Regions from separate parts of the Pseudonocardia sp. ICBG1142 genome, predicted to be linked through region 2. Evidence: predicted binding sites of a transcription regulator. Region 2 holds the regulator's gene; each other region holds the start of a gene.
The links. Region 2 encodes LexA, which represses DNA repair genes until DNA is damaged. Its sites were predicted from a motif close to CGAACACGTGTTCG; they were not measured.
Positions count from the first base shown of each region.

Region 1: the regulator LexA is predicted to act here: its motif matches at 3,958-3,971, upstream of KPL59_RS28610 (intein-containing Rv2578c family radical SAM protein).
Region 3: the regulator LexA is predicted to act here: its motif matches at 2,693-2,706, upstream of recA (recombinase RecA).

Region 1 covers NZ_JAHLJC010000031.1:936,109-942,735, reverse strand. Annotated here, with positions in the region: gene KPL59_RS28630 (CaiB/BaiF CoA-transferase family protein) at 1-505, shown strand, start outside; gene KPL59_RS28625 (citryl-CoA lyase) at 502-1,299, shown strand; gene KPL59_RS28620 (dioxygenase) at 1,296-2,165, shown strand; gene KPL59_RS28615 (YibE/F family protein) at 2,169-3,206, opposite strand; gene KPL59_RS28610 (intein-containing Rv2578c family radical SAM protein) at 3,981-5,981, shown strand; gene aspS (aspartate--tRNA ligase) at 6,040-6,627, shown strand, end outside.
Region 2 covers NZ_JAHLJC010000005.1:626,484-633,110, forward strand. Annotated here, with positions in the region: gene miaA (tRNA (adenosine(37)-N6)-dimethylallyltransferase MiaA) at 1-425, shown strand, start outside; gene dapF (diaminopimelate epimerase) at 422-1,291, shown strand; gene hflX (GTPase HflX) at 1,346-2,836, shown strand; gene KPL59_RS08280 (hypothetical protein) at 2,884-3,966, shown strand; gene lexA (transcriptional repressor LexA) at 3,995-4,753, opposite strand; gene KPL59_RS08290 (hypothetical protein) at 4,996-5,220, shown strand; gene KPL59_RS08295 (hypothetical protein) at 5,384-6,160, shown strand.
Region 3 covers NZ_JAHLJC010000044.1:40,935-47,561, reverse strand. Annotated here, with positions in the region: gene KPL59_RS34345 (hypothetical protein) at 1-175, shown strand, start outside; gene KPL59_RS37350 (RecX family transcriptional regulator) at 204-1,463, opposite strand; gene recA (recombinase RecA) at 1,466-2,518, opposite strand; gene KPL59_RS34330 (DUF3046 domain-containing protein) at 2,778-2,972, opposite strand; gene KPL59_RS34325 (hypothetical protein) at 3,050-3,211, shown strand; gene KPL59_RS34320 (hypothetical protein) at 3,239-3,388, opposite strand; gene KPL59_RS34315 (hypothetical protein) at 3,557-4,078, shown strand; gene KPL59_RS34310 (ATP-dependent helicase) at 4,155-6,627, shown strand, end outside.

The DNA.
Region 1 (6,627 bases), on a different contig from region 2:
CGCCTGGGTGGCCGGGGACACCGTGCCGTACCGGATGGGCAACGCCCACCCCTCGGTCTTCCCCTACGAGCCGATGCCGACCGCCGACGACGACCTCATCGTCGCCGCCGGCAACGACGCCCAGTTCCGCAAGCTCTGCGTCGTGCTCGGGGTCGGAGACCTCGCCGACGATCCCCGCTTCGCCCGCAACGCCGACCGCACCGTGTACCGCGAGGCGCTGCGCCCGCTGCTGGAGGAGCGGCTCGCGACCCGCGGCGCCGTCGAGTGGTTCGAGCTGCTCACCGAGGCCGGCGTGCCGTCGGGCCCCATCCAGACCATCGACGGCGGCTTCGCCATGGCGGAGCGGTTCGGCCTCGACCCCGTCGTCACCGTCGGGGAGGGGGAGCGGGCGGTGCCCACCACGCGCCACCCGGTCCGCTTCTCCGCCACCCCTGCCGTCTACCGGCTCCCCCCGCCGCAGCTCGACGAGCACGGCGCCGACCTGCGGAAGTGGCTCGACTCATGACCTACCCCACCGCCCTGGGTGCCTCGTCGAAGGACGCCATCACCCTGCTCGGCCACGACCTCGCCGAGGACGTGATGGGCCCCGTCGGGTTCGGTGAGCTCGCGTTCTGGCTCGCCACCCAGCGCCGCCCGACCCCCGGCGAGACACGGGTGTTCGAGGCCGTCCTCGCCGCCCTCGCCGACCACGGGTTCACCCCGACCGCGATCGTCACGCGGCTCACCCACCTGTCCGCGCCGGACTCGGTGCAGGGCGCGCTCGCCGCCGGCCTGCTCGGGGGCGGCTCGCGCTTCCTCGGCGTCACCGAGGACTGCGGCCGGTTCCTGCACGACCACCTGCCCGCCGAGCGCCCCACCGACGACGACGGCTGGGACGCCGTCGCGCTCGACGTCGTGACCGCGCAGCGGGCCGCGAAGCGGTTCGTGCCCGGCCTCGGCCACCACGTCCACAAGGACGGCGACCCCCGCACCCCGCGGCTGTTCGCCATCGCGGAACAGGAGGGGCTGCTCGGCCCGCACCTGCGCCTGTTCGCCGCGATCGGCCGGGTGCACCCGCAGGTGCTGGGCCGGACGCTGCCGCTCAACGGCGCCGGGGTCTGCGGCGCGGCACTGGCCGACCTCGGGCTGCCGCTGGAGCTGCTGCGCGGCTTCGCGCTGCTCGCCCGGACCGCCGGTCTGATCGGTCAGCTCGCGGAGGAGCTGCGCCACCCCGTCGCGAACGACATCTTCCTGTCCGTGGACCTGCACAACCGGTCCGTCGACCCCGACCCGTACCAGCCCGAGGGAGACCTGCGATGACGCAGCCCACCACCGTCACCGAGGACACGATCACCGACGCCGCCGTCGCGCGCTGGGCCACCGCGCACGACCCGCGCACCGTCGAGCTCATGACCGCCCTGGTGCGCCACCTGCACGACTTCGCCCGCGAGACCCACCTCACCGAGGACGAGTGGATGGCCGCCGTGCGCTGGCTGACCGCCACCGGGCAGATCTCCGACGACAAGCGCGAGGAGTTCATCCTCGCCTCCGACGTGCTCGGGCTGTCCATGCTCGTCGTCCAGCAGAACCACCGCCTCGACCCGGCCGCCACCCCGGCGACCGTGCTGGGCCCGTTCCACATCGACGGCTCCCCGGAGAAGGACTTCGGCGCCGACATGTCCGACGGGCTGCCCGGCGACCTGCTGTTCGTGCACGGCACCGTCCGCTCGCTCGACGGCACCGGAGTCCCCGGCGCCGTGCTCGACGTGTGGCAGTCCGACGCCGACGGCACCTACGAGGCCCAGCTCGACGTCGACGAGGCCCGGCTGCGCGCGAAGTACACGACCGACGCCGACGGCCGCTACTGCCTGCGCACCATCGCCCCGCTCGGCTACGCCATCCCGATGGACGGCCCGGTCGGCGATCTGATCTCGCGCACCGACATCAGCCCGATGCGGCCCGCGCACATCCACTTCCTGCTCGCCGTGCCCGGCTACGCACCGCTCATCACCCACCTGTTCCGGGAGGGCACCGAGTATCTCGACTCCGACGTCGTGTTCGGTGTGAAGCGCGAGCTCGTCGTGGCGTTCGACCGCCACGAGCCCGGCCCCACGCCGGACGGCGGGCACAGCGACACCCCCTGGTACGAGGCCCGCTACGACTTCGTGCTCCAGCCCGCCGGGTGAGACTCAGCGCCGCCCGACGACCAGCGCGGCCAGCCCGGTCGTCACCGGGACAGCGGCGACCAGCCCGATGCTGCCCACCAGCGTCCGCACGATCTCGGTCGCCACGTCCTGGCTGGTCAGCACCTGCGTCACCCCGCCGGCGGCGACGGTGAACAGCAGCAGCAGCGGCAGCGCCGCCCCGGCGTAGGCCAGCACCAGGGTGTTCACCGCGGACGCGACGTGGTCGCGCCCGATCCGCATCCCGGCGGCGAACAGCTCGCCCACGCTCATCCCCGGGTTCGCCGCGCCCAGCTCCCACACCGCGGACGCCTGGGTGACGGTGACGTCGTCCAGCGCCCCGAGCGCGCCGATCACCAGCCCGGCCAGCACCAGGCCGCGGGGGTCGATCGGCACGCCCGGGCCGAGCGTGCCGATCAGGGTGGCGGTGGTGTCGTCGAGCCCGGTGAGCCGGGAGGTGACGGTGAACAGGTAGCCGAGCAGCCCGATCAGGGCGAGCGAGGCGAGTGTGCCGAGCACCGCGCACGACGTCCGCGCGGTGAACCCGTGGGTCAGGTACAGCACCACGAACATGATCAGGCAGGCGCCGGTGACCGCGACCGCGAGCGGGGAGCCGCCGGACAGGATCGCCGGCAGGACGAACCACAGCAGGATCACGAAGCTCAGCGCCAGGCTGACCAGCGCCGCGAACCCCCGCAGCCGCCCCAGCACGACGACGGCCAGGGCGAACGCCGCCGCCAACCACCCCAGCGGGGCGCCGCGCTGGAAGTCGACGAGCTGGTAGGAGCCCGCGTCGTCGGGGTTCGCGCCCGACCACGACAGCGTGACCGGATCACCCACCGCGAACCGCGGTGTCGACGGCTCGTTCGGCACCAGCTGCACCAGGTCCCGTCCGGCACGGGGCCCGTCCGACAGCGCGACCGTCACCCCGGTGCAGCGACGGTCCCCGGCGCCGGGGGAGCAGTCCGCGACCTGCACCGTGGTGACGGTGCCGTGCACCTGCTGGTGGGCGGGATCTCCGGGACCGGGGTCGCCCCCGGCCACGGCAGGGCCACCCCGGCGAGCGTCGCGAGCACGCACGGCACGAGCAGCGCGACGAGCAGCCTCCGCACCCGTCGTCCGGCCGGGGACGCGGCGCCGTGGCCGTGGCCGTGGCCGTGTCCCTGCTCGTGTCCCTGGCCGTGTGCGGCGCTGCGTCCCTCTCCGTGTCCGTCTCCTTGTCCGTCTCGGTGTCCTTCCCCGAGTCCCGCGCCGTGGTCGTGCCCGGCGGCTGGCGGTGCCGGCGCGCCGGTCGTGGTGCCGGGCCCCGCCGCGCCGGGACAGTCGCCCCAGCCGCCCGGGTGCCCGGCGCGGGGGATCGGACCGGTCTCGGCACCGTCGTCGTCTCTGCCGTCCCTGCCGTCGGGGCTGCCGCCGGCGGGGTTTGGCGCGGCACGGCCTGCCGGCGCGGGGGAGGCGCCGGCGCCGTTCTCCTCGCGGGACGGACGGCGCGGGGCGGGTGGCCGGGTGCCCGGTGTCCGCCGGGCCCGGTGCCGCGCCGGTTCGGCCGGGAACAGGTGCCCGCCGGAGGCGCCCGGTGCCCGGTCCTCGGCGCGCCGCCGTCCCCCCGTCCGTGGAGCGCTGGGCCGGCCGCCGTCCGTCCGCGGAGCGCTGGGCCGGCCGCCGTCGGGGGCGGACGGGTCGCGCGGGACGGGCGGGGGCGGGGGCACCTCCGCATCCTTGCAAACGATCTTCGGCCTGCGGGGTGCCGTTCGCCCGGACGCGACCGCCCGGCGACGACCGGTTGTCCGTCGTTCGAACTTGTGTTCGACTGGGGCGGTGCGATGGGACGGACAGCAGGTCGGGGCGGACGGGGTCGGACACGCGACGGCGCTGCCGGGGATGCGGGGGTTGCTGCGCTCGGTGCGCACCCCCGGGTTCGCGGACACGGTGTTCCACGAGGTCGAGGCGCGTTCGGTGCTCAACCGGGTGCCGTCGTCGTCGCCGATGCCGTTCGGGTGGACGGTCAACCCCTACCGCGGCTGCTCGCACGCCTGCACCTACTGCCTCGTCCCGGACACCCCGGTGCTCACCGCCGACGGTCGGTCCCGGCCCATCGGGGAGCTGCGCCCGGGCGACGAGGTGGTCGGCACCCTCGCCGACGGCGGCGGGCGGCGCCGGTTCGTCCGCACCCCGGTGCTCGCGCGCTGGTCGACCCGGCGCCGGGCGCAGGAGGTGACCCTCGACGACGGCACGGTGCTCGTCACCTCCGCCGAACACCGTTTCCTCACCACCACCGGCTGGGCACACGTGCGCCCGGGGCGCTGCCGTTCCTCGGCGGACCGGCCGCACCTGGCACCGGGGACGGCACTGGTCGGGCCCGGTGCGGCCGCGGTCCCGGGCGGGCCCCGGCCCGACGGGTACGCCGAGGGCTGGCTCTGCGGGCTGGTCCGGGCCGACGCGGTGCGCGGGCGGGTGCGGGCCGAGCCGTTCCCGACCGGCTGGGTCGAGCTGGAGGCACTCGCCCGCGCCCACCATCTGCTGACCGCGCGGCCGGTGCCCGTGGCCGCCGGGATGCTCGCGGCGCCCGCACCGTCGCCGACGGCCTGGCCGCACCGGCCCGCCCGTGGCTGGTCGGCCGGGTTCGTCGGCGGGATCGTCGACGCCTGCGGTGAGGTCTCCGCCGGGGTGCTGCGGATCGTGCCCGGCGAGGAGACGCTCGCCCGCGCCTGCGTCGACGCGCTGCGACGGCTCGGGTTCCGGGTGGCCTCGGAGCCATCGGCCCGGCCCGGGGTGCGGGCGCTGCGGGTGCTGGGCGGGGTCGCCGAGCAGCTGCGGCTGGTCGCGGTGACCGACCCGGCCGTGGCCCGGATGCGTGACGTCGGCGGCGCCCGCGTCGAGGAGCCGCCCGGGGGAGCGCCGCGGGTGGTGTCGGTCCGCGACACCGGCACCCTCCGTCCGATGGTCGACATCACCACCGGCACCGGTGACTTCGTCGCCGCCGGGGTGGTCAGCCACAACTGCTTCGCCCGCAACACCCACACCTACCTGGACCTGGACGCCGGCGCGGACTTCGACTCCCAGATCGTGGTCAAGGTGAACGTCGCCCGGGTGCTGGAGCGGGAGCTGGCCCGGCCGTCGTGGCGGCGCGAGCACGTCGCGATGGGCACCAACACCGACCCCTACCAACGGGCGGAGGGCCGCTACCGGCTGATGCCGGGGGTGATCGGCGCGCTGGCCCGCTCCGGCACGCCGTTCTCCGTCCTGACCAAGGGCACCGTGCTGGGCCGGGACCTGCCGCAGCTCGCGGCCGCGAACGCCGACGTGCGCGTCGGCACCGGGGTGTCGATCGCGCTGCTGGACCGGGAGCTGCAGTCGCACCTGGAGCCGGGCACGCCGAGCCCGCGGGCCCGGCTCGACCTGGTCCGCCGGATCACCGACGCCGGCCTGCCTTGCGGGGTCATGGTGGCCCCGGTGCTGCCGTGGCTGACCGACTCCACCGAGGCCCTCGACGCACTGCTGGGCGAGATCGCCGCCGCCGGGGCGAGCCGGGCCACGGTCCTCGCGCTGCACCTGCGCCCCGGGACCCGCGAGTGGTTCCTGGCCTGGCTGGGGCGGACCCACCCCGCGCTGCTGCCGCGCTACGCGCGGCTCTACCGCGGCGGGGCCTACGCCGCACCGGACTACCGCAGAGCCCTGGCCCGACGGGTCTCCCCGCTGCTGGCCCGGCACGGCCTGGACCGGCCCGAACCGAACCCGCGGGACCCGGGGTGGACCCGGCAGCCGGTCGCGCCGGTGCGGCCGCCGGACCCGGACGCGGGGCAGCTGAGCCTGCTGTGAGGCGGTGCCGGAAACCTGGTGGCAGGCGGCCCGGGTGGTGCCGATAGCCTTGACCGCCGTGATGCGAACCCACCCCGTCGGCACCCTGCGTGCCGAGAACGCCGGCCAGACCGTGACCCTCGCCGGATGGGTGGCCCGCCGCCGCGATCACGGTGGCGTGATCTTCATCGACCTGCGGGACCGCTCCGGATCGGCCCAGGTGGTGTTCCGTGAGGGCGAGATGGCCGAGCGGGCGCACCGGCTGCGCTCCGAGTTCTGCATCCAGGTCGTCGGCGAGGTCGTCCGCCGGCCCGCGGGCAACGAGAACGCCGACCTGCCGACCGGCGACATCGAGGTCACGGTCACCGGGCTGACCGTGCTGTCGGAGTCCGCGCCGCTGCCGTTCCCGATCGACGAGCACACCGGCGTCGGCGAGGAGATCCGGCTCTCCCACCGCTACCTCGACCTGCGCCGTCCCGGGCCGGCCGCGGCCATGAAGCTGCGCAGCGACGTGAACAAGGCCGCCCGCGACGTGCTCGCCGCCGAGGACTTCATCGAGGTCGAGACGCCGACCCTGACCCGGTCGACCCCGGAGGGCGCGCGCGACTTCGTCGTCCCGGCCCGGCTGCGCCCCGGCTCCTGGTACGCGCTACCGCAGAGCCCGCAG
Region 2 (6,627 bases):
CACTGACCGGCAGGCCGTTCCGCGCGACCCTGCCCGGCGCCGGCACCCCCCGCTACGACGCCGTGCTGCTCGGCGTGGACCGCGACGTCGCCGAGCTCGACGAGCGGGTCGCGCTGCGGGTGGACCGGATGCTCGACGACGGCCTGGTCGACGAGACCCGCGCGCTGCTCCCGCGCGGGCTCGCCCACGGCCGCACCGCGTCCCGCGCGCTGGGCTACCGGCAGGTGATCGAGGCCCTCGACCGCGACCCCGACCACCCCGACCTCGCCGTCGTCCGGGAGGAGACGGTCCGCGCGACCCGGCGGTTCGTGCGCCGCCAGCGCTCCTGGTTCCGCCGGGACCGGCGCATCCACTGGCTCGACGGCGCCGACCCGGACCTGGTGGCCTCGGCGCGTGCGGTGCTCGCTCGTAGGCTGGTGGCATGACCGGCGGCATCGCGTTCAGCAAGGGGCACGGCACGCAGAACGACTTCGTGGTGCTGCCCGACCCGGACGCCGCGCTCGACCTCACCCCGGCCCGGGTCGCCGCGGTGTGCGACCGCCGCCGCGGCCTCGGCGCGGACGGGGTGCTGCGGGTCGTGCGCTGGGCGAAGCTCGCCGGTGAGCCCGGCGTCGGGGAGCCCGTCGACGGCGTCGAGTGGTTCATGGACTACCGCAACGCCGACGGCTCGCTCGCCGAGATGTGCGGCAACGGCTTGCGTGTGTTCGCCCGCTACCTGCACGAGCGCGGCTGGGCCACGGGTGGCCCGGTCGGCACCCGCAACGGGGTGCTCGACACCGCCGTCGGGCCGGACGGGGTCTCGGTCGGGCTCGGGACGGTCGGCGTCGGCCCGGCGTCGGTCGCCACCAGCGGCGACGCGCGCTTCGACGGCATCGCCCTCGACGTCGGGAACCCGCACCTGGCCTGCGTCACCGCGGCCGACCCGGACACCCTCGACCTGACCCGCGCGCCCTCCTACGACCCGGCGCTGTTCCCGAACGGGGTGAACGTCGAGTTCCTGACCCCACTGGACGGCCCCGCCGACGGCGGCCGCATCCGGATGCGGGTGCACGAACGCGGTGTGGGGGAGACCCGCTCCTGCGGCACCGGGACCGTCGCGGCCGCCGTCGCCGCGCTGCGGCACGCCGGGCACACCGCAGGGGACGTGCAGGTCACCGTTCCGGGCGGGTTGCTGCGGGTGACGGTGGAGGCCGGCACCGACGAGCGGACCGGGCCCACGACGCTGCACGGCCCCGCGGTGCTGCTCGCGTCCGGCGAGCTGGACCGTGCGTGGTGGGACGCTCCCGCCTGAGGCCCGCGAATCGGGGCGGACACGAGCCCCGCGACGTGGGAGGATGGGGGCAAGATGACTGATGCCCACACGCACCCCTCCGTGACCCCCTCCACGTCGAACCCGGTTCCGACGGGTGGCGAGCTCGACCTGGAGGAGCGCACGTCGCTGCGCCGGATCCACGGGCTGTCCACCGAGCTCACCGACATCACCGAGGTCGAGTACCGCAAGCTCCAGCTGGAGCGGGTCGTGCTCGTCGGCGTCTGGACCGAGGGCACGGCCGAGCAGGCCGACAACTCGATGACCGAGCTGGCCCGCCTCGCCGAGACCGCCGGTTCCGAGGTGATGGACGGCCTCGTGCAGCGCCGCTCCAGCCCGGACCCGGCCACGTTCATCGGCTCCGGCAAGGTCGAGGAGCTGCTCGGGGTCGTCCGCGCCACCGGCGCCGACACCGTGATCTGCGACGGCGAGCTGTCACCCGGCCAGCTCCGTCAGCTGGAGGAGCGGCTCAAGGTCAAGGTCATCGACCGGACCGCGCTGATCCTCGACATCTTCGCCCAGCACGCCCGCTCCCGGGACGGCAAGGCCCAGGTCGAGCTCGCGCAGCTGTCCTACCTGCTGCCGCGGCTGCGCGGCTGGGGTGAGGCGCTGTCCCGGCAGGTCGGCGGCCGGGCCGCGGGCGGTGTCGGTATCGGTGGCCGTGGCCCCGGTGAGACGAAGATCGAGCTGGACCGGCGCCGCATCCGCGCGCGGATGTCGAAGCTGCGCCGCGAGATCGGTGCGATGCGCCAGGTCCGCGAGACCCAGCGCGGCAGCCGTCGCCGCAACGAGATCCCCTCGGTCGCGATCGTCGGCTACACCAACGCGGGCAAGTCGAGCCTGCTCAACCAGCTCACCGACGCCGGGGTGCTGGTGCAGGACGCGCTGTTCGCGACGCTGGACCCGACCACCCGCAAGGCGCAGACGCCCGACGGGCACGACTACACCCTCACCGACACCGTCGGGTTCGTGCGGCACCTGCCGCACCAGCTCGTCGAGGCGTTCCGCTCCACGCTGGAGGAGGCCGCCCGGGCCGACCTGCTGGTGCACGTCGTCGACGGGTCCGACCCGCTGCCCGACGACCAGATCGCCGCGGTCCGTCAGGTGCTCGTCGAGGTGGGGGAGGCCGCGGGCGACACGATGCCCCCCGAGCTGCTCGTGATCAACAAGATCGACGCGGCCGGTGACCTCGCGCTGGCCCGGCTGCGGCACGCCCAGCCGGACGCCGTGTTCGTCTCGGCACACAGCGGCACCGGGATCGACCGGCTCCGCGAGCACATCGCCGAGCGCCTGCCGCGCCCGGACTACGAGGTCGACCTCCTGCTGCCCTACACCGAGGGTGCGCTGGTCGCGCGGCTGCACGACGACGGCGAGATCCTCGCCGAGTCCCACACCGCCGACGGCACCCGGATCCGGGCGCGGGTGAAGCCGGAGCTGGGCACCGCGGTGCTGCCGTTCGCGGTGGCGGGCTCTGCCGTCCCGACCGGGACCGGCGCCGACCTGCCGGCGACGGCAGCGGGCCACTGAGTGGGCGACCGGGTGGGCGGCCGGGTGGGCCACCGCGTCCGGGGGTCGTGGCCCGCCGCCTGACCATTGTCGTCTGCCTGAGCACTGTCCTCTGCCTGACCGGTGCGCTCACGGGTGCGGCCGCGCCGCCGCCCGGGGCGCACCCGGTCTGCACTGTCGACGACCCGCGGCTGGCGGAGCTGTCCGGGCTGGTCGCCGAGGGCCCGCCGGGCGGAGCCCCGCAGCGGTACCACGCGATCGTCGACGGCGGGGGGACCGCGCGGACGTTCACCCTGGACCCGTCCGGCTGCGCGGTCACCGGAACCCGGCAGGCCGACGTCCCGGTCACCGACGTCGAGGACCTCGGGCTCGGGCCGGGCGGGGATCTCTGGCTCGCCGACACCGGTGACAACGGGGCACAGCGTGGCTCGGTCCGGCTCGTCGTGCTGCCCCCGGCCGGGCCGCCACGCGTGTACGACCTGGACTATCCGGACGGTCCGCGCGACGTCGAGGCGCTGCTGGTCGGCGACGACGGCGTGCCCCTGCTGGTCGACAAGACCACCGGGGCCGCCGGGGTGTACCGACCCGACGCACCGCTGCGCGACGGCGGGGGCCCGGTCCCGCTGCGCCGGGTGGCACAGGTCGTGCTGCCCTGGTCGGGCACCGGCGGCGGGCCGCTCGGGGCCGCCGGGTCCCGCACGATCACCGGCGGCGGGGTCTCACCGACCGGGGCCGACGGCGGACGCGCCGCCGTGCTGCGGACCTACACCGACGCCTGGGTGTTCCCGCTGCCCGTCGGCGGACCGGCGACGGCCGACGTGCTGGTCGCGGCGCTGGGCGGGGCACCACTGCCGGTGCCGTTGCCGGACGAGGCCCAGGGCGAGGCGATCGCCCCGGACGGCCGGGGTGCACTGCACTCCGGCAGCGAGGCCCGGGGCCCGACCGCGGCGGCGATCACCGTCGTCCCGGGCGCGGTGCCCGCGGCGACCGGCCCGCAGGCACCGGTCGTGGCCCAGCCCGCCGAGGTGCCGGAGTACCGCACGTACCCGTCGTGGCTGCCCGCCGCGGGCGGGGCCGCGGTGCTCGCGGTGCTGCTGGTGACCGGTGCCGTCGCGATGTCCCTGCACGGACGGCGCCGCCGGTCCAGCTGACCGCGGGAACCGGGCGCCGCCGAGGAGGTCAGAGGCGGCGCAGGACCGCCACGACGCGGCCGAGGATCGACGCGTCGTCACCCGGGATCGGGTCGTAGGCGTCGTTCGCCGGCATCAGCCAGATGTGCCCGTCCTTGCGGCGGAACGTCTTCACCGTCGCCTCGCCGTCGATCATCGCGGCCACGATCTCGCCCTGCTCGGCCACCGGCTGCTGACGCACGACGACCCAGTCGCCGTCGGTGATCGCGGCGTCGACCATCGAGTCACCCTTGACGTTGAGCAGGAACAGCGTGCCCTCGCCGACGATCTCACGCGGCAGCGGGAACACGTCCTGCACGGCCTGCTCGGCCAGGATCGGGCCACCGGCGGCGATGTCGCCGATGAGCGGCACGAACGCCGGCGCCGGCCGCGCGGAACGCAGCTCGGCGGTGTCGGCGTCGGAGTCCGACCCGTCGGTGCCGGCGATCTGCTCCGGGCTGCGGACATCGACCGCGCGGGTGCGGTTCGGGTCGCGCCGGAGGAAGCCCTTGCGCTCCAGGGTCCGGAGCTGGTGGTGCACCGACGAGGTGGACGTGAGGCCCACCGCGTCACCGATCTCGCGGACGCTGGGCGGGTAGCCGTACCGGTCCACCCAGTCCCGGATGACGGCCAGGACCTTCTTCTGCCGCGGGGTCAGGCCGCGGGTGTCGGTCGCGGGGTCGGGGAACTCCCGGACCGTCGCGGATCCCCGGTCCGCGGCGGTGCCGGTCACGCCGGGACCACCGTGTCCGGTGTCGTCCGCTGCCATCGCATTCGCCTCCTCGGGGTACTTACGGCGACGACCCTAGCCGTCGCGGGCCCGTTCGCCAAACATGCGTTCGAAGTCGCCCGGGGCGTGTCGTGGATTCCGCCGGGCCGTGGTGGTAGAACATCGCACAGGCGTTCGATCGAACACCGGTTCGATCGTTCTGGTCCGATCGGATGCCGTCCGCGTCGCCGTCCGGCCGCGCGGGGCGACCGGCAGCGGGAACGGCAGTGGGGGTGGCGATCGTGGACGCAGCGGTCATCGGGGGCATGACGGTCATCGGACGGGCTCCGGTCGGCACCGCGGCCGGCGTGGTGCGGCCCGTACCGACGTCGGGTCCCGTGCGCCGCGTGGTGGCGGCGGTGGGTGTCCTGCTGGCCTCGGCGGCCGCGGTCGTCGCGCTCGGGGTGGTCGCCGACGTCGCCGCCCACGGCCCGGCCGTGCCGCCCGCGGTCGGCGCGCCACGCTGAGAGCGTCCCCGGCACGGGCGGTGACCTGCGGAGACGTGGTTGTTGTCGGTGTCGGGTGCTACACCGCTCGTACGCCCGTTCGACCGGGCTCGGGGAAGGGCCGGTCGGGAGCGGGGGAGACGAGACCGCCCGGGGGACGGGCGGTCCGACGGCAGGAGGAACCATGCGAGAGCTCGACGAGCGGATCCGCGACCACGGCGCGGTCGGCTGCCTGACCGGTGCCCCCGCGCCCGGCACCCCCACCTCGCGCGCCCGGCGCGCCGCCCGGGAGCGGGTGCGGGCCGCGGAGGGTGTGGCCGGTCCGGCCGGTGCCGGCTCGTCGGCCGTCGCGCGCGCCGCGCACCGGTGGGCCGCCCACGGTGCACGGGAGCGCGCACTGACCGAGTCGGTCGCACGGCACCCCGCCGCCCGTTCCCGGCGTGCCACGGCGCCCGGGGTCTCGGCATCCGGTGTCCCGGCATCCGGTGTTCCGGCGCCTGGTGTCACGGCGCCCGGTGTTCCGACGTCCGGTCCGACGGCGCCCGGTCCGGCAGCTCACGGGCGTGCGGCCCGGACCACGGCACCGGCCGGTCCGGCGGTCCCGCGTGGCGTCACCGGTGGTCCGAACGTCGCGGTCCGGACGCCCCGCTGCACCACCTCGGCGCCGGGCTCCACGGCGACCCTGGAGCGGCCCGCACGGGTCGCGGCGCCGTCCGGTCCGCGGTCGGTGGCCGTGCCGGCGCCGCGCACGGTCCGTCCGCTGGACCGGCGTTGCCTGGTCCCGGCCCGCCCCCGCCCGGCCCGCAGTCGGGTCCGCGGGCGCCTGGAGCGGTTCCTGACCGGGGTCGCGGTGCTGCTGTGCGCCACGACCGCGGTGGTGGCGCTCGGCCTGCTGGGCGACGCGGCGGCGGGCTGGAACGCCCCCGCGGCCGCCGTGCCGTCGGTCGGTGCCGTGCGCTGAGGAGTATCAGGGCCGCGGTGCGGTCCCGGTGGGCCGGGCCCGTGGCGCGGAGTGGTGCCGGCGTGTCCGGCCCGGGGTGTGCAGTGGTGCGGTGCCGACGTGTCGGGCTCCCGGGGCGGAGCCGGTCGGGCGTGCCGTGGTGCGGTGCCGGCGCGGCGACCGTGGTCACGGCGGCGGCGGTGCGGTGACGGTGTGGAGCGATCCGGCGCCGTGTCGGCGTCGCATCGGGTGACGACATGCGCCGGGCCGGCACGCGGATGTCGGGCGGCGGTCGCCGGGATGTCGCCGGATCGTCGGCGGCGTGCCGCCGGGCGCGTCGCCAGGGCGTGTCCCCGCATCGGGTGGCCGCCGGTCGCGGTCCCCGCGGCGCGACGGACGGCGCCGGGCGTGACGTTCCTCGGCGCCACCAGCGCCGATATCCCCCTCCATGATCGTCGGCGACGAGCCGGTCGCGGAACGTGGTGTGC
Region 3 (6,627 bases), on a different contig from region 2:
GGTCCGCAGCATGGAGCTGGACATCAACCCGGCCTGGGTCAGCGGGACCTACTTCCACGACCGGCCCGGGCACGCCCCGCAGGGGTTCCCGCTGTTCCCGGCCGAGCAGGTGCCGCCGACCCACTACCTCACGCCGACGATGCGCGACTGGTTCGCCTGGTACCTGCGGTCGTGACCGGCCGGCGGGTCCCGCCGGGGACGGGTCAGTCCTCGGGCGGGGCCTCACCCAGCTCGTCGGCGTCCGCACCGGCGGCGGCGATCTCCTCCTTGACCACCCCGTAGGCGACCCCGGGGCCGTAGCCCTTGCGCGCGAGCATGCCGACCAGCTTGCGGGCGCTGGATTGCCGCTCCTCGCGGCTCCCGACGGGCAGGCTCCGCAACCGCCGCACGACGAGCTCACGGGCCCGGTCACGTTCGGAGGCGTCGTCGATGCCGGTGAGTGCCTCGTCGGCGATCTCGCGGTCGACGCCCTTGCGGTGCAGCTCCATCGCGATCGCCCGCTTGCCGAGGCCGCGGTGACGGTGCCGGGACCGGACCCACTGTTCGGCGAAGGCCTGGTCGTCGACGAGGCCGACCTCGTCGAACCGCTCGAGGACGCGGTGCGCGACCTCGTCGGGGATCTCCTTGCGACGCAGCGCGTCGCCGAGTTCCTTGACCGTGCGGGCGCGGTCGGTGAGCAGGCGCAGGCAGATGTCGCGAGCGCGGCTCTCCTGCTCCTGCGGTGTCTCGACGCGCGGGGTGCGCTCCTCGCTCCGGCGGCTCCCCCGGCCACGACCCTCACCACGACGACGGCCACGGGAGGTGGCGCCCGTCTCCCCGGCGCCCGTCGCTTCGGGGCCCGGCCCGGCAGGACCGGCGCTCCGGGACAGGTCGGCCGCGGTGTCCGGAGTGGTCGTGGCCGCCGCGGTACCCGCACCGGTCGTAGCCGCTGCGGTGGTCGGGCGCCGTCGGGGGGCCGCACGGTCGCGGCGGACTCCGCCGCGGTGTGTGCCTCGTCCCGACAGCTCCTCGAACGAGACCACGCGGGGCGCACCGGATCCGTCGCCACCACCGTCCGTGCCGCTGCCGGAAGCAGGGCCGGGGGCGGGGTCGTCGAAGGTCAGCCTGCGGACCGGGGCGGGCTTCGCCAGCCCGTCCGTCGCAGCGTCGGCCGCCGGATCCGTCGGCCGGGCCGTCGCGGGCGGGTCGGTGATCGCCGTGGTGGCCCCGTCGGCGCCGCTGAGCGTCGCGAACGAGACCTGGTGCGGACTCGCGTCCCACCCGGGGACGGCCGGGGGCTCCGCGGCGGGATCCTCCGGCTCGTCGCCGGTCGGGTCGACGGTCCGGATCGCGTGCGGATCCGGTGCGGCGGCGCCCGGCGGGGTCACGCCGAACAGATCGTCGAGCGGGACGGTGCGGGGCCCGGTCGGCTCCGCACCGTCCCGTCCGGACGTGCCTCCGGACCGGTCGTGGTCGCCGGTCACGCTCAGAAGTCGACCGGGGCCGGGAGGGGCTCGACCGGGCTGGTCTCCTCGGCGTCGACGACCGCGCCGATCCCCAGCTTCTCCTTGATGCGCTTCTCGACCTCGGCGGCGACGTCCGGGTTCTCCTTGAGGAACTTGCGGGCGTTCTCCTTGCCCTGCCCCATCTGGTCGCCCTCGTAGGTGTACCAGGCGCCGGACTTGCGGATGATCCCCTGCTCGACGCCCACGTCGATCAGCGAACCCTCCTTCGAGATGCCGACGCCGTAGAGCACGTCGAACTCCGCCTGCTTGAACGGCGGGGCCACCTTGTTCTTCACGACCTTGACCCGGGTCCGGCTGCCGACCATGTCGGTGCCGTCCTTCAGCGTCTCGATGCGGCGGATGTCCATGCGGACCGACGCGTAGAACTTCAGCGCCTTACCACCGGTCGTGGTCTCCGGGGACCCGAACATCACGCCGATCTTCTCGCGCAGCTGGTTGATGAAGATCGCCGTGGTGCCGGAGTTGCTGAGGGCACCGGTGATCTTCCGCAGCGCCTGGCTCATCAGCCGGGCCTGCAGGCCGACATGGCTGTCACCCATCTCGCCCTCGATCTCGGCACGCGGCACGAGCGCGGCCACCGAGTCGATGACGATGATGTCGAGCGCGCCGGAGCGGATCAGCATGTCCGCGATCTCCAGCGCCTGCTCACCGGTGTCCGGCTGGGAGACCAGCAGGTCGTCGGTGTCGACACCGAGCGCCTTGGCGTACTCCGGGTCGAGCGCGTGCTCGGCGTCGATGAACGCGGCGACACCGCCCGCGGCCTGCGCGCTCGCCACGCAGTGCAGCGCGACCGTGGTCTTACCGCTGGACTCCGGGCCGTAGATCTCGACGACCCGGCCGCGCGGGATGCCCCCGACGCCGAGCGCGACGTCGAGCGCGATGGAGCCCGTGGAGATGGCACTGATCGGGACGCGGGCCTGGTCGCCCAGGCGCATCACCGATCCCTTGCCGTGGTTCTTCTCGATCTGGGCGAGGGCGAGTTCGAGCGCCTTGCCGCGGTCCGGAGCGGACATCTCTTGACTCCTCGCTGGTGGTCGACGGTCGGGTCCTGCTGGTGTCTTTCGGGGAGGCACACCACAACGGTATGGGGTACCCCCGACAGTTTCGGGCCCGGATCGGCGCCTGTGGACAACTCGTCCGACACCACGCCGCAGGACCGGTACCGCAAGCCCTGCCGGAACCGTAGACGAACACGCGTTCGATCCGACACCGCGACACGCCGACCGGGCGCCCACGGGAGCCGAGCGGTCAGCACGACCGCCCGGCACACCGCTACCGCCGTGCGGGTGGGACCTCGTAGGCCGCGCACACCGCGCGCCAGATCCGGCGCAGGTCGACGCCGGCCTCGATCGCCTGCTCGACGGTCCGGCCGCCGAGCTCGGAGAAGACGTGGTCGCGGGACAGCGACGCCGCCCGCACCGGCCCGAACTCGCCCTCCATCAGTTCCCGGAAGTGGCTCAGTCGCACGTCCGCGAGGGTAGACGGGTCACCCGTTCCGTGCGGCGTCCGCCCGATGACGCCCCGGAGCAGGTATCCTGGGTGATATGTCCGAACTGCTCGCCACCGTCCCGGTCGACGTCGCCGACGAGGTCCTCGCGACGACCGGCATCGGATCGCCGCTGGCGTGGCAGATCGTGTCCCTGCTCGCGCTGCTGTCCGCGCTGGTCGTGCTGGTGCGCTGGTGGCTCCACCAGCGCCGACGCTGAGAGTCCCGCTCAGCCAGCCGCCGGGCGTCACGCACCGGCCGAACGCACCGCCACCAGCAGGAACGGCACCGTCACCACGACCGCCACCGCGCCGAGCAGCGCGTAGGACGACACCGTCACGAGCACCCCGGCCACGATTCCGGCGGCGGCACCGGCCAGGTTCATCGCCACGTCCACCGAACACCTGAACCATCGCGAGAACCGTCAGCAGCCAGGGCTGCGGGGGTCCTGGGGCGGGGAGACGGCGTCGGGTGCGGCGGTCACGGACGGATGCTGCCGTGCGACGGCCGCCGTGTGCCAGGGCGTTACGCTCCGGCCCGGCCACACGAGCGGAGGACGGTGGACATGGCGGGGACGACCCCGAACGCACGCAGGTCGGCGGGCGCGGACGACGCGGAGCTGCGGAACGCCTACCGCATGGTGTCCGACGTGCTGGCCGGGGCGGTCCGCGAGACGCTCGCCGCGCCGGGGCCGGATCCGGCCCGGTTCGCCGTGCGCCGGCTGACCGCGGTCGACCGGGACGTGCCGCCGGACGCCACGCCGCCCGGCTGGTCGCTGGCCTTCCTGGTGCTGGCCGACTGGTACGACGCCGCCCGCGCCGCGCTCGTCGACCACGACGACCGCGCCGAGCGGGCGCTGGCCTGGATCGGGCAGAACCTGGGTCCGCGGTACGCGGCCCGGGCGCGCTACACCATCGCCCCGCTCGTCGACCCGGCCGACGCCCGCGAGACCTCGCACTACGTCGACGCGCTGGGCGTGGACTTCCTGGCGTCGATGGTCTGGACGGTCGCGGCGGTCGTCGCGGAGTTCCCGGCCGAGGACGCCGCGGAGGTCTGGCCCCGTACCAGGGCCGACGCCGCCCGCTGACCTCGCAGGTCACACCCCGGTTCGACGGGTGCTCGACGGGTGGCTCGACGGGTGACTGTCGGACCCCACCCGCATGATGGTCGGCGTGACCGCACTCGAGGGCTTCTCCCCCGCCACCCGCCAGTGGTTCGAGGGGGCCTTCGCCGCGCCCACCGCGGCCCAGGAGGGCGCCTGGTCCGCGGCGCAGGCCGGGCGCAACGCCCTCGTCGTCGCGCCGACCGGGTCCGGCAAGACACTGGCCGCGTTCCTCTGGGCGCTCGACCGGCTCGCGGCCACGCCACCGCCCGCCGAGCGCAAGCACCGCTGCCGGGTCCTCTACGTCTCTCCGCTCAAGGCCCTCGCCGTCGACGTGCAGCGCAACCTGCGCTCGCCGCTGACCGGCATCCGCCAGGCCGCGCAGCGGCTCGACGAGCCGGTTCCGGACATCACCGTCGGGATGCGCACCGGCGACACCCCGGCCGACGAGCGGCGCCAGTTCCAGCGCACCCCGCCGGACGTGCTGGTGACCACTCCGGAGTCGCTGTTCCTCCTGCTCACCTCGGCCGCGCGGGAGTCGCTGCGCGGGGTGACGACCGTGATCCTCGACGAAGTGCACGCCGTCGCCGGCACGAAGCGGGGGGCGCACCTGGCGGTGTCGCTGGAACGGCTCGAGGAGATCACCGAGGCCACCCCACAGCGGATCGGGCTCTCGGCGACCGTGCGCCCGGTCGACGAGGTCTCGACGTTCCTGTCCGGTACGCGCCCGGTCGAGGTCGTGCAGCCCGCGATCCCCAAGACGATCCGGGTCGAGGTCCAGGTCCCGGTGCCCGACCTGGCCGCGCTCGACGAGCGGCCCGCGCCGGGCAGCACCGACGATGAGGTCGTCGGGTCCGCCGCGGGCACCGCACGCAGGCCCTCGATCTGGCCCGCCGTCGAGGAGCGGCTGCTCGGCCTGGTGCGCGAGCACCGGTCGACGATCGTGTTCTCCAACTCCCGCCGGCTCGCCGAGCGGCTGACCTCCCGGCTCAACGAGCTCGCCGCCGAGCAGGAGGCCACCGCACTGGAGGAGGCCGCGCTGGAGGAGGCCGCCGACCTCGACACCGCGCCGGACGCGTTCCCGGCCGAGGCGGTCGGGCAGTCCGGGGTGGGCGGCGGGGCCGCACCGACGGTCGCCAAGGCCCACCACGGCTCGATGTCGCGCGACCAGCGGACCCTGGTCGAGGAGGAGCTGAAGTCCGGCGTTCTGCCCTGCGTCGTGGCGACGTCCAGCCTGGAGCTGGGCATCGACATGGGCGCGGTCGACCTGGTCGTGCAGGTCGAGGCACCGCCGTCGGTCGCGTCCGGGCTGCAGCGGGTCGGGCGCGCCGGGCACCAGGTGGGCGCGGTGTCCGAGGGTGTCGTGTTCCCGAAGTACCGCGGGGACCTCGTGTCCTGCGCCGTCGTCGCCGAACGGATGACGACCGGGTCCATCGAGTCCACCCGCTATCCCCGGAACCCGCTCGACGTCCTGGCCCAGCAGATCGTCGCGATGGTCGCGATGGAGTCGTGGCGGCTGTCCGACCTGGCCGCGACGATCCGTCGGGCGGCCCCGTTCGCAGCACTGCCGGACTCGGCGCTGCACTCGGTGCTCGACATGCTGGCCGGGCGCTACCCGTCCGAGGAGTTCGGCGAGCTGCGCGCCCGCATCACCTGGGACCGGGTCACCGACGAGCTGCGCGGGCGCCCGGGCGCGCAGCGCCTGGCCGTCACCTCCGACGGCACCATCCCCGACCGCGGCCTGTTCACCGTGATGACCCCGGGCGGCGCGGACGGCGCCGGGTCGCGGGTCGGTGAGCTCGACGAGGAGATGGTCTACGAGTCCCGCGTCGGGGACACGTTCCTGCTGGGGACCTCGTCGTGGCGGGTCGAGGACATCACCCACGACCGCGTGATCGTCACCCCGGCGCCGGGGGTGCCCGCCCGGATGCCGTTCTGGAAGGGCGAGTCGATCGGGCGGCCGCTGGAGCTGGGCCGGGCGGTCGGCGCGTTCGTGCGCGAGATGTCCGGGCTGGCCGACGCCGACGCCCGCGAGCGCGCCACCGCGGCCGGGCTCGACGAGTGGGCCTGCGACAACCTGCTGTCCTATCTGCGCGAGCAGCGTGAGGCGACCCGGCACGTGCCGAGCGACCGCACGATCCTGGTGGAGCGGTTCCGCGACGAGCTGGGCGACTGGCGCCTCGTCGTGCACTCGCCGTTCGGTGCTCAGGTCAACGGGCCGTGGGCACTGGCGATCGCGGCCCGGATGCGGGAGCGACGCGGGGTCGAGGTGAGCGCGTCGGGCGCGGACGACGGGATCGTGCTGCGCCTGCCGGACGCGGTCGACGACAACGGCACCGAGGTCGTCCCGAACGCGGAGGACGTGCTGCTGGAACCGGGCGAGATCGAGCAGATCGTCGTCGCGGAGCTGGGGAACTCGGCGCTCTACGCCTCCCGGTTCCGGGAGTGCGCCGCGCGGGCGCTGCTGCTGCCCCGCCGCGACCCGCGCCGCCGCAGCCCGCTGTGGCAGCAGCGCCAGCGCTCGGCACAGCTGC